Regions from separate parts of the Arthrobacter sp. lap29 genome, predicted to be linked through region 1. Evidence: predicted binding sites of a transcription regulator. Region 1 holds the regulator's gene; the other holds the start of a gene.
What was found. The regulator LexA, encoded in region 1, represses DNA repair genes until DNA is damaged. The targets are predictions, from matches to a motif close to TCGAACANNTGTTCGA.
Positions count from the first base shown of each region.

Region 2: the regulator LexA is predicted to act here: its motif matches at 3,733-3,748, upstream of RY113_RS18475 (DUF6504 family protein).

Region 1 covers NZ_JAUCEK010000006.1:44,071-50,750, forward strand. The annotation lists gene RY113_RS11545 (histidinol-phosphate transaminase) at 199-1,296, opposite strand; gene RY113_RS11550 (LysM peptidoglycan-binding domain-containing protein) at 1,419-1,898, opposite strand; gene lexA (transcriptional repressor LexA) at 2,178-2,921, shown strand; gene RY113_RS11560 (ATP-dependent DNA helicase) at 2,979-5,006, opposite strand; gene hflX (GTPase HflX) at 4,999-6,660, opposite strand.
Region 2 covers NZ_JAUCEK010000001.1:651,472-658,151, reverse strand. The annotation lists gene nrdH (glutaredoxin-like protein NrdH) at 1-121, shown strand, start outside; gene RY113_RS02945 (DNA polymerase III subunit alpha) at 193-3,411, opposite strand; gene RY113_RS18475 (DUF6504 family protein) at 3,418-3,702, opposite strand; gene RY113_RS02940 (hypothetical protein) at 4,022-4,567, shown strand; gene mobF (MobF family relaxase) at 4,564-6,680, shown strand, end outside.

The DNA.
Region 1 (6,680 bases):
CGGGCAGGGTGGGGCGCTCAAACGAAACGGGGTGTATTGATACCAGCTTAGAAGGGAAGGCACTGTTATGCCCAACCAGTTCCCCACTGGCGAACTTATTGGCTAGGTCAGTTTGACCCAATTACCCGGGTCCGGTGGAACTCATGAACCGCGGCGCAAATGATGAACTTAGTCCAAGGCCGGACACTACAGGGAACACTAGCGAGCTAGGAAGGTACGCAACCCGGTGAGGAATGCAGTAGTTTCCGCTTCCGTGCCGGCGGTGACGCGCAGGTGCCCGGGGATTCCAACATCGCGGATGAGCACACCGTCATTCAACAACGCCTGCCACGCTTCATGGGGATTCTCTAGACCACCGAAGAAAACAAAGTTCGAATCTGAGGGGGCCGGGGTGAGTCCCAATTCCTTTAATTCCTGCACAATCCGGTCACGTTGGACCTTGATCTGCTCCACGTTAGCCAGCAAAGAGGTGGAGTTCCGCAGAGCAGCCACAGCAGTTGCCTGGGTGATGGCCGAGAGGTGGTAGGGCAAGCGGACCAGGCGAAGCGCGTCGGTTACCTCAGGGGCGCCGGCCAAGTAGCCAAGTCTGGCACCGGCCAAGGCGAAGGCCTTGCTCATAGTGCGTGAGACGACTAGTCGAGGACGGCCCTTGAGAAGATTCAGTGCGCTAGGGGTTCCCGTCTGGGCGAATTCGGCGTACGCCTCGTCAACAATGATGATGGCCTGAGATTCCTCCCCTGCCTGGTAGACCGCCTCGACCACATCTTGCCCAAGAGCCGTTCCCGTAGGGTTGTTGGGCGAACACAGGAAGACGATGTTGGGGCCGTTGCGGCGCACCTGCTCCGCCGCAGATTCCGCGGTGAGGGTGAAGTCATCCTCACGGACACCTGCCACGTAGCCAGTCCCTGTGCCACTGGCGAGCAGCGGGTACATGGAATAGGTGGGAGGGAAACCCATGGCCGTTCGGCCGGGGCCACCGAAGGCCTGCAACAGTTGTTGAAGAACTTCATTGGAACCGTTGGCCGCCCAGAGATTCTCCTCCGTCAGACCATGACCCAGATATGCCGCCAATTCCTGACGAAGCACCGTGAATTCCCTATCCGGGTAGCGGTTGAGGCCGTCAAGCTCCTGCGCAACGGCTGCCAAGATGGCCTCTTTTGCATCCGTGGGAACGCCATGGGTGTTTTCATTGACGTTCAGCAGAACGGGAACATTTAGCTGAGGAGCCCCGTAAGGGCGCAGGCCTCGCAGATCGTCACGAAGCGGCAATTGACGGAGGCGTTCAAACTGGTCCATTCCCCCAGCATATTTGGTGGCCGTGAGAAAGTTCGAAACGGCGACACAATGCGGACACCTGCCAAGACCTTACCCGGCTGTGGAGGAGCGCTCTTGGCCTGCGGACCTATTGGTACGGAGGGCTATTTGGGAATGGGGACGTACAGTCGCTGCCCGGCGTGAAGTATCCCGCTTCCCAAGTCGTTGAGGGCAACGATCTCCCTGACCACATGGCGTGCATCACGGCCCGGATCTGCGGCGGCCGCAATACTCCAGAGGCTGTCACCTTGTAAGACGGTTACCGCAACGGCATAATCTGCAAGGTTCACCGGCTGCGACTCCGTTGCAGCATTCGCCGGTCCCGCCAGAGAGCCCGCCATGATGGCCAGCGCCAAAAACAGTAGTAGGGCGGCGCTGACAATGGCTGGAATCCCTAAGAACACCAGACGCCCGCGCCTGGTCAGCGCTAGCCTTCCTGCAGCATCGGAGGCACCCCTGGAATGGGAAGCGGTGATGGCACCGGTGCGCCCCGCTCCAACTGTCTGGTCAATGCGGGCCGCACGGGCGCTAACCCCTGCTGTGGAAACGCCAAAGGATGCGTGGGAGATAAGCGCTGCATTCATGACTTGTGGTCCTTTCACCGTGAATCCGGATCCCGTGGCCAAGCACACCCATCGGATCGAAATTCCACACTCAACATCTTCGATAGAACGTATGTTCTAATTTCCTTCTAGTACAGTTTTAGCATCTATAGACGACACTTGCCAAGAGTAAATAGAACAAATGTTTGAAATTCGCCTCTTGGTGGCTTAAACTCGGAAGAACAAGGATTGGCCGCATGATGCAGTCCACCAGCAGGCACTGACATTGTTCAGGGCAGCCACGAAAGGACCGACGGAACCATGACGCTTCCAGACCCGCCGCACCGCATTCCTCAAGCCCCCAGCCGGGCCGGCATGAAGGGCCTCACCGTGCGGCAGAAGAAGATTCTTGAGTGCATACAGCGGTGTATTGCAGACAAAGGGTACCCGCCGTCGATGCGTGAGATTGGTGATTCCGTTGGCCTGGCTAGCTTGTCCAGCGTTACGCACCAACTGACTCAGCTCGAACGCCACGGCTATTTGCGCCGCGATCCCAAGCGCCCCCGCGCCATGGAAGTTCTGATTCCGCTGGTGCTGGACAGCGGCACGGTTGAGATTGAAGGGGTAAGCTCCCCGTCGGCGTTGCGCAGTTCGAATGGATTGAACTTTGCTGAGCTGAGCTCCTCCTCCGACACCGCGTTCGTACCCCTTGTGGGACGTATTGCGGCAGGCGGGCCCATCCTGGCCGATCAGGCGGTGGATGACATCATGCCTCTGCCGCGGCAGATTGTGGGCAGCGGCGAACTCTTCATGCTCAAGGTCCAGGGTGATTCCATGATCGACGCCGCAATTTGTGACGGCGATTGGGTTGTGGTTCGGCAGCAGCCCACGGCCAACAACGGAGACATCGTGGCAGCCTTGCTGGAGGACGAAGCCACTGTGAAAACGTTTAGGCAACGCGACGGCCATACTTGGCTTCTTCCGCAAAACACCCGCTATGAACCCATTCTTGGCGATCATGCCACCATCATGGGCAAGGTTGTCTCGGTACTTCGCAGCCTGTAACAGCAGCTGCCTACACAAAAGCGCCCCGCTAGACGGGGCGCTTTTGTGTTGGCGGCACTACTTTCCGGAAAGCCGTTTCAGCGCACCAAGCGCCACGGTACGGTCTTTCGTAGACCAGAATGGCGGCAGGGCGGCTCGCAGGAAGCCTCCGTAACCGGCATTGGCCAGCCGCGAGTCAAGAACAGCAACCACACCCCGGTCATCACTAGAGCGGATCAGGCGCCCCACCCCCTGCGCCAACCTCACTGCGGCATGGGTGGCTGAAATGGCAATGAATCCATCCCCACCACTTTGCGCCACTGCACGCGCCCGGGCGGTCACCAACGGATCATCAGGGCGGGGGAAGGGAATCCTGTCAATCACAACGAGCCGGCACGAGGTGCCCTGAACATCAACCCCTTGCCAAAGGGACATGGTGCCAAAGAGGCAGGTGTCGGGTTCATCCGCGAATTCCTTGATGAGCCCCGACATGGAGGAATCCCCCTGACACAGGATCTTCACCTTCAACTTCTTGCGGAGCTTCTCAGCTGCATCTTCCGCCGCACGCCGTGAGGAGAACAATGCCAAGGTTCCCCCACCGGCGGCAGAAATCAGTGCTTCCAATTCATCCAGCTGCTCCTCCGACATGCCAAAGCCCGGCTTTTTCAGATGAGCGGCAACATAGAGCATGCCCTGCTTGGGGTAGTCAAAGGGAGATCCAACATCGGCCCCCGTCCACGCGGGTGCGCTAGGACCCAACAATCCCAGTCCGCCAGCGGTGGCTTGAAAAGACTCTCCAATGGCAAGGGTAGCTGAGGTGAGCACTACCGTCCGGTCAGCGAAGAGTCCTTCCCGCAATTTCATGGCCACGCTCAACGGCGCAATATTGAGCACCGCAGGCTCACTTTCATCGGCCTTTTGGTAGCCCTTCCCGGGGGTGAAAGACCCTGGCCGGGATGCCCACACCACTTCCCTTGCATTGGTGGCATCCAGCAAACGCTCACACAGATCAAAGATCAGATTGAGCCGTGAACGAGCAATGGAACGGCCACTGTCAACCGCCGCATTGCCCTCAGGTTTGGAGTCGGAGAGGGCTGCCCGGACGCTGTCGCGTAACTGTTCCACCGCCTGGGACTGCTGTTCATTGAGGCCGTTGGGAAAGAGCCCTTCAGGGGTCCCCGCCAAAGCTAGGTCCAGAGCGGCCGCGCTGGCATGCAAGGCATCCACGGAAACCGCCGTGTGCTTTCGCGTGCTTGATGCCGCTGCGGAAACCATCTGGACAGATAGTTGCCCCGTAACAGCCCCCGTCACCCGATCTTGGAGCTCATGGGCCTCGTCCACCACCACAACGTCATAGTCAGGAAGCACTGCTATACCTTCGAAGGCGCTAATGGCCAGCATGGCGTGGTTGGTGACAACAATGTCTGCCTGGGCGCCGCGGGCACGGGCCAGCTCAGAGAAACATTCGGTGGCAAGGGGGCACTTTTGCGCGCCGAGGCATTCCATGGAGGTAACAGAGACTTGCCGCCATGCTTTGTCCGTCACGCCAGGGACAAGCTCATCCCGATCCCCTGTGTCAGTCTCCTGCGCCCAGTCACGCAGCCTGACCACTTCCTTACCCAGCTGTGAGGTGGGCCCGGAAGTAGCACCGGGCAGGTGCGCCACACTGGTGTCCTCCCCCAGGCTGAACAGGGCGCCTTCCCCCGTATCTTCTGTGGGGAAGCCTCCAGCCAGCTTTTGCTTGCACACATAATTGCTGCGGCCTTTAACGAGAGCCACGTCAATGGGGCGCGGCAATACTGGCGCCAAAGCAGCGAGCAGCCGGGGCACGTCACGGCCCACAATCTGTGCTTGAAGGGCCAGAGTGGCTGTTGCAATGACGGCTGGCTTCTCGCTGGTGAGCGCATTGACTATCAGCGGAATCAGGTAGGCCAGGGACTTTCCGGTGCCTGTGCCCGCCTGAACCAAAAGGTGGTCCCCGCTCTCCAAGGCAGCAACTACCCGGCGGACCATTTCATGCTGCCCATCACGGCGCTGTCCGCCCATGGCAGCAACGGCACGATCCAGTAATTCCAGAGCCTGCTGCGAAAGTTCACTTTCAGGCATGCTGGACAAACGGCTCAACCTCAGCTGCCAAGTCTTCCCTGACACGGGCGTGGGCCAAAGTGCCATGCTCTCCGTGTTCCAAGCTGATGATCTCTGCATCGCTGCGATGGAGCTTATTGAGTACATCACCACGGTCATAGGGGATCAACAAGGTCACTAAGACGCTGGGGTGCGGAATACCTTCTTCGATGGCTTGGAGCAGTTCATCCATGCCCTGGCCAGTACGGGCTGAGACCACCACGGTACGGGATTCACGCTGGATGAGCCGCTCGACCACAAAGGGATCGGCGATGTCCACCTTGTTCAAGACAATGATTTCAGGTATTTGCAGCGCGCCTACCTCGGCAAAGACCGAACGTACGGCAGAAATTTGTCCTTCCGGGTCAGGGTGCGAGGCATCCACAATATGCAGGATCAGATCGGCGTCAGCCACTTCTTCCAACGTAGAGCGGAAAGCTTCCACCAGCTGGGTGGGCAAGGCGCGCACAAAACCTACCGTGTCCACCAAGGTGTAGCCCAAACCTTCTGAGGTCTCGGTTTTCCTGACCGTGGGATCAAGGGTTGCAAACAAGGCGTTCTCCACCAGCACACCGGCGTCCGTCAAACGGTTCAGCAGGGAGGATTTGCCCGCATTGGTGTACCCAGCAATGGCCACGGAGGGCACACTGTTGCGCTTGCGGTTGGCACGTTTGGTTTCCCGAGCCGGCGCCATCGCAGCAATTTCACGGCGCAACTTGGCCATGCGGTTGCGGATCTTGCGCCGATCCAGTTCCATCTTTGTTTCACCGGGACCACGTGAACCAATACCGCCTCCGGCAGTTCCCACCCGGCCGCCCGCCTGGCGAGACATGGAATCGCCCCAACCGCGCAGGCGCGGCAACAGGTACTCCATCTGTGCCAGCTCAACCTGGGCCCGACCTTCCCGCGATTGCGCGTGCTGGGCAAAAATATCCAGGATCAGTGCTGTGCGGTCAATGACTTTGACGTGGACAACTTCTTCCAAGGTACGGCGCTGTGAGGGAGCAAGGTCACCATCGATGATGACGGTGTCTGCTCCCGTTGCGTGCACGATCTCCTTGAGTTCCTGAGCCTTACCCTGGCCCAGATATGTTGCTGGATCCGGTTTGGCCCTGCGTTGGACCAAGCCGTCCAGGACTTCCGAGCCGGCAGTTTCGGCCAACGCGGCCAGTTCCTTCAGGGAATTCTCGGCGTCCGCCATTGTCCCTGAAGACCAGAGCCCAGCGAGCACAACCCGCTCAAGCCGCAGCTGCCGGTATTCAACCTCGCTAACATCTTCGAGTTCGGTGGAGAGGCTGGCCTTCCGGCGCAGGGCATTACGGTCTGCCAGCGCACTTTGATCACCGTCAGAGCTACTGTGCTGAAAATTCAGGGTGGAGACGGCTTGGGCACGGCCGCTCAGGGGCCGGGTTGACGGCGCAGCAGAGAAAGGATCCTGCCCCTCAAGTTCATCCTCGGCACGCACAGCACGGCTTGCGGCCGCGTCTTTGGCCAAAATGCGGTCAATCACCACTTCGATCTCAGCGGCTGACAGGGCGTTCTCTCCTGTGCCGTGGCTCTCCGACGTTGCCGCGTTGTGCCCTTCGTTGGGCAGCTCGTTGCCGTCGGAACCGTTGTTTGCAGATGCGTTGGACATATTCTCCTTATAGGCGCTTT
Region 2 (6,680 bases), on a different contig from region 1:
CCTCGAGTACGTTCAAGACCTCGGCTACTCCCAAGCCCCGGTCGTCGTGGTCAACGAGCACGACCATTGGTCAGGATTCAACCCCACCGAAATCGAACGGCTCATGCTCGCCATCCAATAATCACTCCAAGTGGGAGATCTAGAGCCGCATGAATACTTCGTGCGGCACTGGTCGGCGACACCACCACCCCGTCATGTGGCTGAAATTTGTGTGAGGTCTTTGGCGTGAGTGGCTTGGAGGGACATGCCACGCGGGCCGGTGCGACGAGTGGTTCCTTCGATCAGGAGCAACCGGGTGTTGAAAAGAATGGGTGGGTCTAGGTCTTTCTGGGCGTCGGCGAAGAAGGTCGCATCGATGCAGCCGGTGCCGTCATCGATGCTGATGAACACAACGCGCTTGCCTCCATGCATGGGCGGGGTTTGTGTAGCGACTCTGACGCCAGCGACGCGCACGAAGGTGCCGTTGCGCAGGCTGAGGAGGTCTTTGGCTTTAGTGACTCCGAGCTCGTCCAAGAGAGGTTGATGGGATTCCATGAGGTGGTAGGTAACGTCTAGGGAAAGGATGTCCAGCTCCGCCCGGGTGACATCTGTGGGAGTCATGTCCGGCTCGTGGGCGATCATGGTGGCGGCGTCGATGGCGGGCAGGAGAAGTGCGAGTTGGCCGGGGATGACGTGTGCCCGTTTGCTGTGGCGCATCGCTTCGTTCCACGCCACCAAGTCTCGTCGGCTCCTGTGACTACTTCCGGTGTAGAGGGAGTCAAGTGCTCCGACCAAGGCCAGACTCTCAAGCGTGGATACCCGCAGACGGGCGCGTTGCTTGAGATCGGCCAATGAATCGAAGGGACGCTGGTTGAGGATGCGTTCGACTTCCTTGGTTTGGATGCCCTTCACATCCGACAGGGACATACGGATCCCCAAGCCCCCATCACCTGCAGGTTCAACGACATACTCGTCCGTGGAAGCGTTGACGTCCAAAGGAAGAATCGGGATACCAAGCCGTCGAGCCTCGGCGACAAGAAGCCGTTTGGGATACATACCGGGATCATGGGTCCACAGTCCGGCCAAGAATTGGATCGGGTAGTGAGTTTTGAGCCATGCAGACTCGTAGGTAGGGACGGCAAAAGCAGCCCCGTGGGCACGGCAAAACCCAAACGAGCCAAAGCCCTTCACAACACCCCACACCCGCTCAACAGTCTCGGGCGTGTAGCCCCGTTGGATGGATTGCTCTCGAAAGTACGTTTCCACGGCAGGGAGTTTGTCTTCGTTGCTGAGATGGCGGCGCAGGACGTCGGCGTAAGCGAGCCCGCAGCCGGTGAAGATGTCAAGGATGCGCATGAGTTGTTCGTGGAAGACCACGATCCCGTAAGTGCTGCGCAGCACAGGTTCAAGGTCTGGGTGGAGTTGGGCGACAGTTTCCCAGCCACCCCGCCGGTTCAAAAATGGTTTGACCATGTCTGCCTGCATGGGACCGGGGCGGAACAGGCTGATGTCGGTGATGAGGTCATCAAAGACGGCTGGCTGGAGTTTGCCGATGAGTTCACGCTGCCCGGGTGATTCGATCTGAAAACACCCCAGTGTCTGGGTGGAGCGGATCAGCTCAAAGGTCGGCTCATCATCCAGCGGCACAGCCTCCAGATCGATACTCTTTCCGGTGGTGCGGTGGATTTCAGTGATGGCGTAGGCCATCGCGGACTGCATCCTCACCCCGAGGACGTCGAGCTTGATCAACCCCATGGGGTCCATGTCGTGCTTGTCGTATTGGGACATGGGCAACCCCATCCCGGAGGGCTGGACCGGGGTACGATCCAACAGCGTCGCAGAGCTGAGGATGACACCACAGGGGTGCATAGAGATGTGTCGAGGTAGCCTGTCTAGGCGCTCGGTGATATCCACCAGAAGGTCTAGCTGCCGGTTACCCTCGACCCGATCGGCCAGATCACGCAGTTCCGGCTTTTCATCCAGCGCTTCCCGAAATTCACTGGCCGAAAACCTCCACAAACCTTTGGCGATCCCGTCAATATCCTGCGGTGCCATACCCAGAACCATGCCAGCATCTCGGGCGGCACCGCGGGCCCGATACCCGGATTGCATCGACATCAAGGTCACGCGTTCAGGGCCGAAGCGCTCGAAAATGCGGTGGTAGATTTCGTGCCGCCTCGCTGACTCCACATCGATGTCAACGTCCGGCAGGGTTTGCCGCTCGGTACTGAGGAAGCGTTCAAACAGTAGGTCGTGTCGGATCGGGTCGACTTGAGAGATACCTAGGGCGTAGTTGACTAGCGAGCCGGCCCCGGAGCCGCGGGCAGCAGAGCGAATCCCCATCTCCCGGATCAGTCGAGTCACCTCGGCCACCGTCAAAAAATAGGAGGCGAATCCCAGCTCGGCGATGGCCGCCATCTCATCCCAGAGCCGGTCCTGCATCACCCCGAAGGAAGTGGAGTCGATCCCCGGATACCTGCTGGACACACCCGCCGTCGCGCGTTCCCACAACTCGGCTAATGGATCGCCCGTGATGCCGATGATGGAGGCCTCCGGCATCACTGGAATTCCCCAGCCTGCATCGCTAACGGGATCAATCCGGCACTTATCCGCCAACTCTTCGGTGTTCGCCAGGAGCGTTCTAGCAGCGCCGGCACCGAACTGGCCCAGTGTAGTAATTTCCGAGGCCAAGGCCTTCATCGTGGTTACGGGTTTGAGCCAACCTTGGGCAGTTGGCTGGACCCCCGTCTCATCCAAACACGCCAGGGCACGGGCCGCGTCAAGAACGTCTGCTGTAATGGCACCATCAGGCTCGGCATATCTAACCATATTGGTTAGCACGGGTGTGAGTCCGGTCTGGGTTGCTAGGCGAAGCATGCGAATGGCGTGAGTATGGCTCAGTGGCTGCCCTGGCTCGGAAAGATGCGAAGCCACCTCAATACGCACGGCCGCAGTCGGAAGTACGCTTAGCCATGCACGGAGCAATGGCAGCCCGTCTCGACGCGATGCGACCCTGCGACCAACGTCTGAGAGTGGGCCGAGCAGCACGGTCCCAACTGGCCCGGAATTGGTCAGCAGATGCGCCGCAATCTCATCCGGACTCACCCCCACCCTTGCTTGGGCGTGAGCAGCGGACACCAACCGGCACAGTGCGGCGTAGCCCTCCCCCTCGTTGTGTCCGTGGGCTAGGACAATGACGCGGCCGGTCACCGCGCCGTCGTCTCCCAAGGTTGCAAGTTCCACACCAAGAACCGGATCGATCCCGGCCCGCTGACAAGCGGCAATGTGCTTGGGAACTCCGTACAAGCCATCACGATCTGTGATCGCCAAGGCGTCGGCACCACCATCCCTCGCCGCGGCGGCCATAGTGTCTGGCCAATCCACCCCGTAGTGGGCGGAGAAAGCGGAGGCAACATGCAGATGAGTGAACATTTTTGCCTAGCCAAGAATCCTAGACAGCCGCCAGTTAGAGTCCTCATGGGTAAGCTCAAAAACTCGTTCGGCAGAACGACCACGGCCCGCAGCAGTTACTCTCCAGATCTCCGTCTCTAAGACCTGAGCGCCAATGCCTTTTTGGATGCGGTTCTGCTCCGTCCACCACGGGCGTCGAATATAGAATCTCAAAGGTAGTTCAGTCATTTGATACCGCCGCGCCCGCCACTCAAACTCCATCGGACTTCCCGCAGCAGTCGTCCGGACACTCACACGCTCATCAACAACCATCGAACACACCTCTAATAACAAATTCACTAATAGAATACGTCTTCGACACTAGAGTGTGCCACTGACATATTCAGACGAAGACCCCTAAGAGCTAGAAAAAGCGACCACACCACCTCACCTCCCACCAACATTGACCCTCCCCACGACCACCGCCAGTTGCCAATCCAACGCCCACCCCCACAGCCAATTCATCCCGCGTCCACCATGAAGTTGCCGTAACCCAAAAACCCTTCACACTGTTGGCACCGAGGTGGGCTGGCGTCACGGCATGCGTGACGGCTGGTCATGGTGAAATCAGTCCGGGACGCCATGGAGGAGTATGACTACGCGAATCTGCCCCGAATGCACCACCGCCTTCACGCCCTCGAGCACACGGCAGCTCTTCTGCCGCCCCGCGTGCGCGCACCGCCAACGGCAACGAAACTACCGGCACACCACCCCAGCCGGACCAGAGGCCAAGACTCGAATTGATCAGTCCATCGCCGACAACCGGGAGGCGATGGCTGCACTCACCGCCCTTTACGAGGCTACGATCCGGAATCTTCGATCCACGCATCAACGCAAGTTCGCCAGGATCACCCGGTCCTTTGAGAGCCAGCTGGCCGCAGCGCATGAACAGCTCAATGAACGTGCCCAAGCCGCGTCACGGGCACAGTCGAAGGCCGATGACATGGAACGCTCGATGCGCCACTTGCAGCGTGAAAACAAACTGCGTGAGCTCAGTGAACGGCAGTCCATCAAGGACATGCAACACCTCGCCGCCAAGGTCCTGACATTGCACTCGAACGCGAACATGCGGCTCGATCCGTCAACTGCGGCGATCTTCGCACGCCGAGGCTGGAACACGGAAATGGGCACGTCATGACCGTCTCCATAGCCCGCCTCTCCACCGAGGCCGGCGTCGCCTACCTCCTCAAGACCACCAGCCATGCCGACGTCGAAACCCGGGACCTCACCGGCTACTACACAGACGCCAGTAACCCACCCGGGCAATGGCTCGGCAAAGGACTTCCCGGCATTGGCACAACTCTCCACGACACGGTCACAGATGCGGCGGCGAAGGCCCTCTTTGAACGGGGCGAACACCCCACCACGGGCGCATCCCTAGGTAGGACGCCTAACCAGGCGTCCACCGTCACCGGCAGGAACGGGCATCCCGTACGCCGTACGGCGGTGGCCGGCTTCGACATGACGTTCAGTGTGCCGAAATCCATCTCCGTGCTTTGGGCCCTTGGCAGTGACGAGTGCAAGGACAAGGTCATGGCAGCCCACCACGCGGCACTCGAAGCCACGTTGGCTTGGCTGGAGACGTCCGCCATCCACACCCGTGCCGGCCACGGCGGTGTCGCCCACGTCGGCGTCCACGGTGCCATCGCGGCGGCTTTCGACCATTGGGAGTCCCGCTCCGGGGACCCCCAGCTGCACAGCCACGTCGTCATAGCCAACCGGGCCCAACGCGTCAGCGACGGCGCCTGGACCACCCTTGACTCCCGCACGCTCTACAAGGCCACCGTGGCCGCCAGCCAACATTACAACGGGCTCCTTTTCGATCGGCTTGGCCTGGATCTGGGAACCGAGGCTGAGGTTCGCACACCCACCAGCGCCATCCACAATTTCAGTTTCGAACTCTCCGGCGTGGACGATGAACTCATCCGCGAGTTCTCCAGCCGGTCCCGGTTAATCGATATTGAAGCGGCCCGCCTCATCCACGACTGGTCGGAAACCCACGGCCGCGAACCCGGCAACGCCGTCAAACTCAAACTCCGGCAGCAAGCAACACTGTCCACACGCACCGCCAAGAACCACGACGTCGTCCCCCTCAACACCCGCACCCGGCAATGGCGAGAACGAGCCCAAGCCAAGGGCTTCGATCCCGAGGCCGTGCTGTCAGCAACCATCAACCGCTCCCACAACCGCCCACTTACCTCCTCCGACACCGACGCTGCCTGGATCACCAGCACCGCCGGACTGGTGAAAGACCTGGTCGCCCGGCGCCGAGCCACCTGGAACCGGTGGAATCTGATCGCCGAAGCAGAACGGGTGTGCCTGGAAATCCGCTGCGCCACACCCGCCGACCGCCTCCAGCTCATGGAGGCCATCGCCACCGCTGCCGAGGAACAATCCGTCGCGCTCAACGAATTCCGCTACAGCATCCCCACCACTACTGCACCCGACCTGAACTTCAACGGCCGCAGCGTCTTTGATTTGGCCAGCGCCCACCTCTTCACTGATGTCTCCACACTGACGAATGAGGAAGCCATCATGAAAGCCCACACAAACGACGCCGGCCCTCACCTCAATCAAACAACGGTCCAGGAAGCCCTCCAACAGTTCATCAGCCGCCGCGGAGAAGCCTTGCAAGGCGAACAGCGAAGGACCGCCGAGGCGGTCTTGGCCAGCGGGCGGCGGCTAGACGCCGTCGTCGGCCCCGCCGGAACCGGAAAAACCACCACGATGAGCGCCGTCAAAACCCTCTGGGAAGCCCACTTCGGGACAGGGACCGTCTTGGGGCTCGCCCCCGCTGCAGCCTCTGCCGACGTCCTCGGCCGCGAGCTCGAACTGGCCACGGACAACGTGAGCAAATGGCTCTACGAATCCACCGGCCCAGGCGCCGCCATCCGGGCCGGACAGTACATACACGCCGCGGAACGCTACCAGGAGGCCAGCCAAGCCCCGCGACAGGACACTCAGGCCCGGAAGGCCATGGCGCGTCTCGCGCAGCGCCTGAGCGCCCTTACATCGACCCAAGCAAAGTGGCAGCTTCGTCCGCACCAGCTGGTCATCATCGACGAAGCATCCATGGTCTCCACCTACCAGCTCGCCGCCCTGCTCGATCAAGCCTCATCCGCCGGGGCCAAAGTCTTGCTCGTCGGTGATCCGGCTCAGCTGGACGCCATCGACGCCGGCGGCGTCCTCGGGTGGCTGGACAGGACGGGATGCGCACAACGTCTCACCACCGTCTGGCGCTTCACGAACGA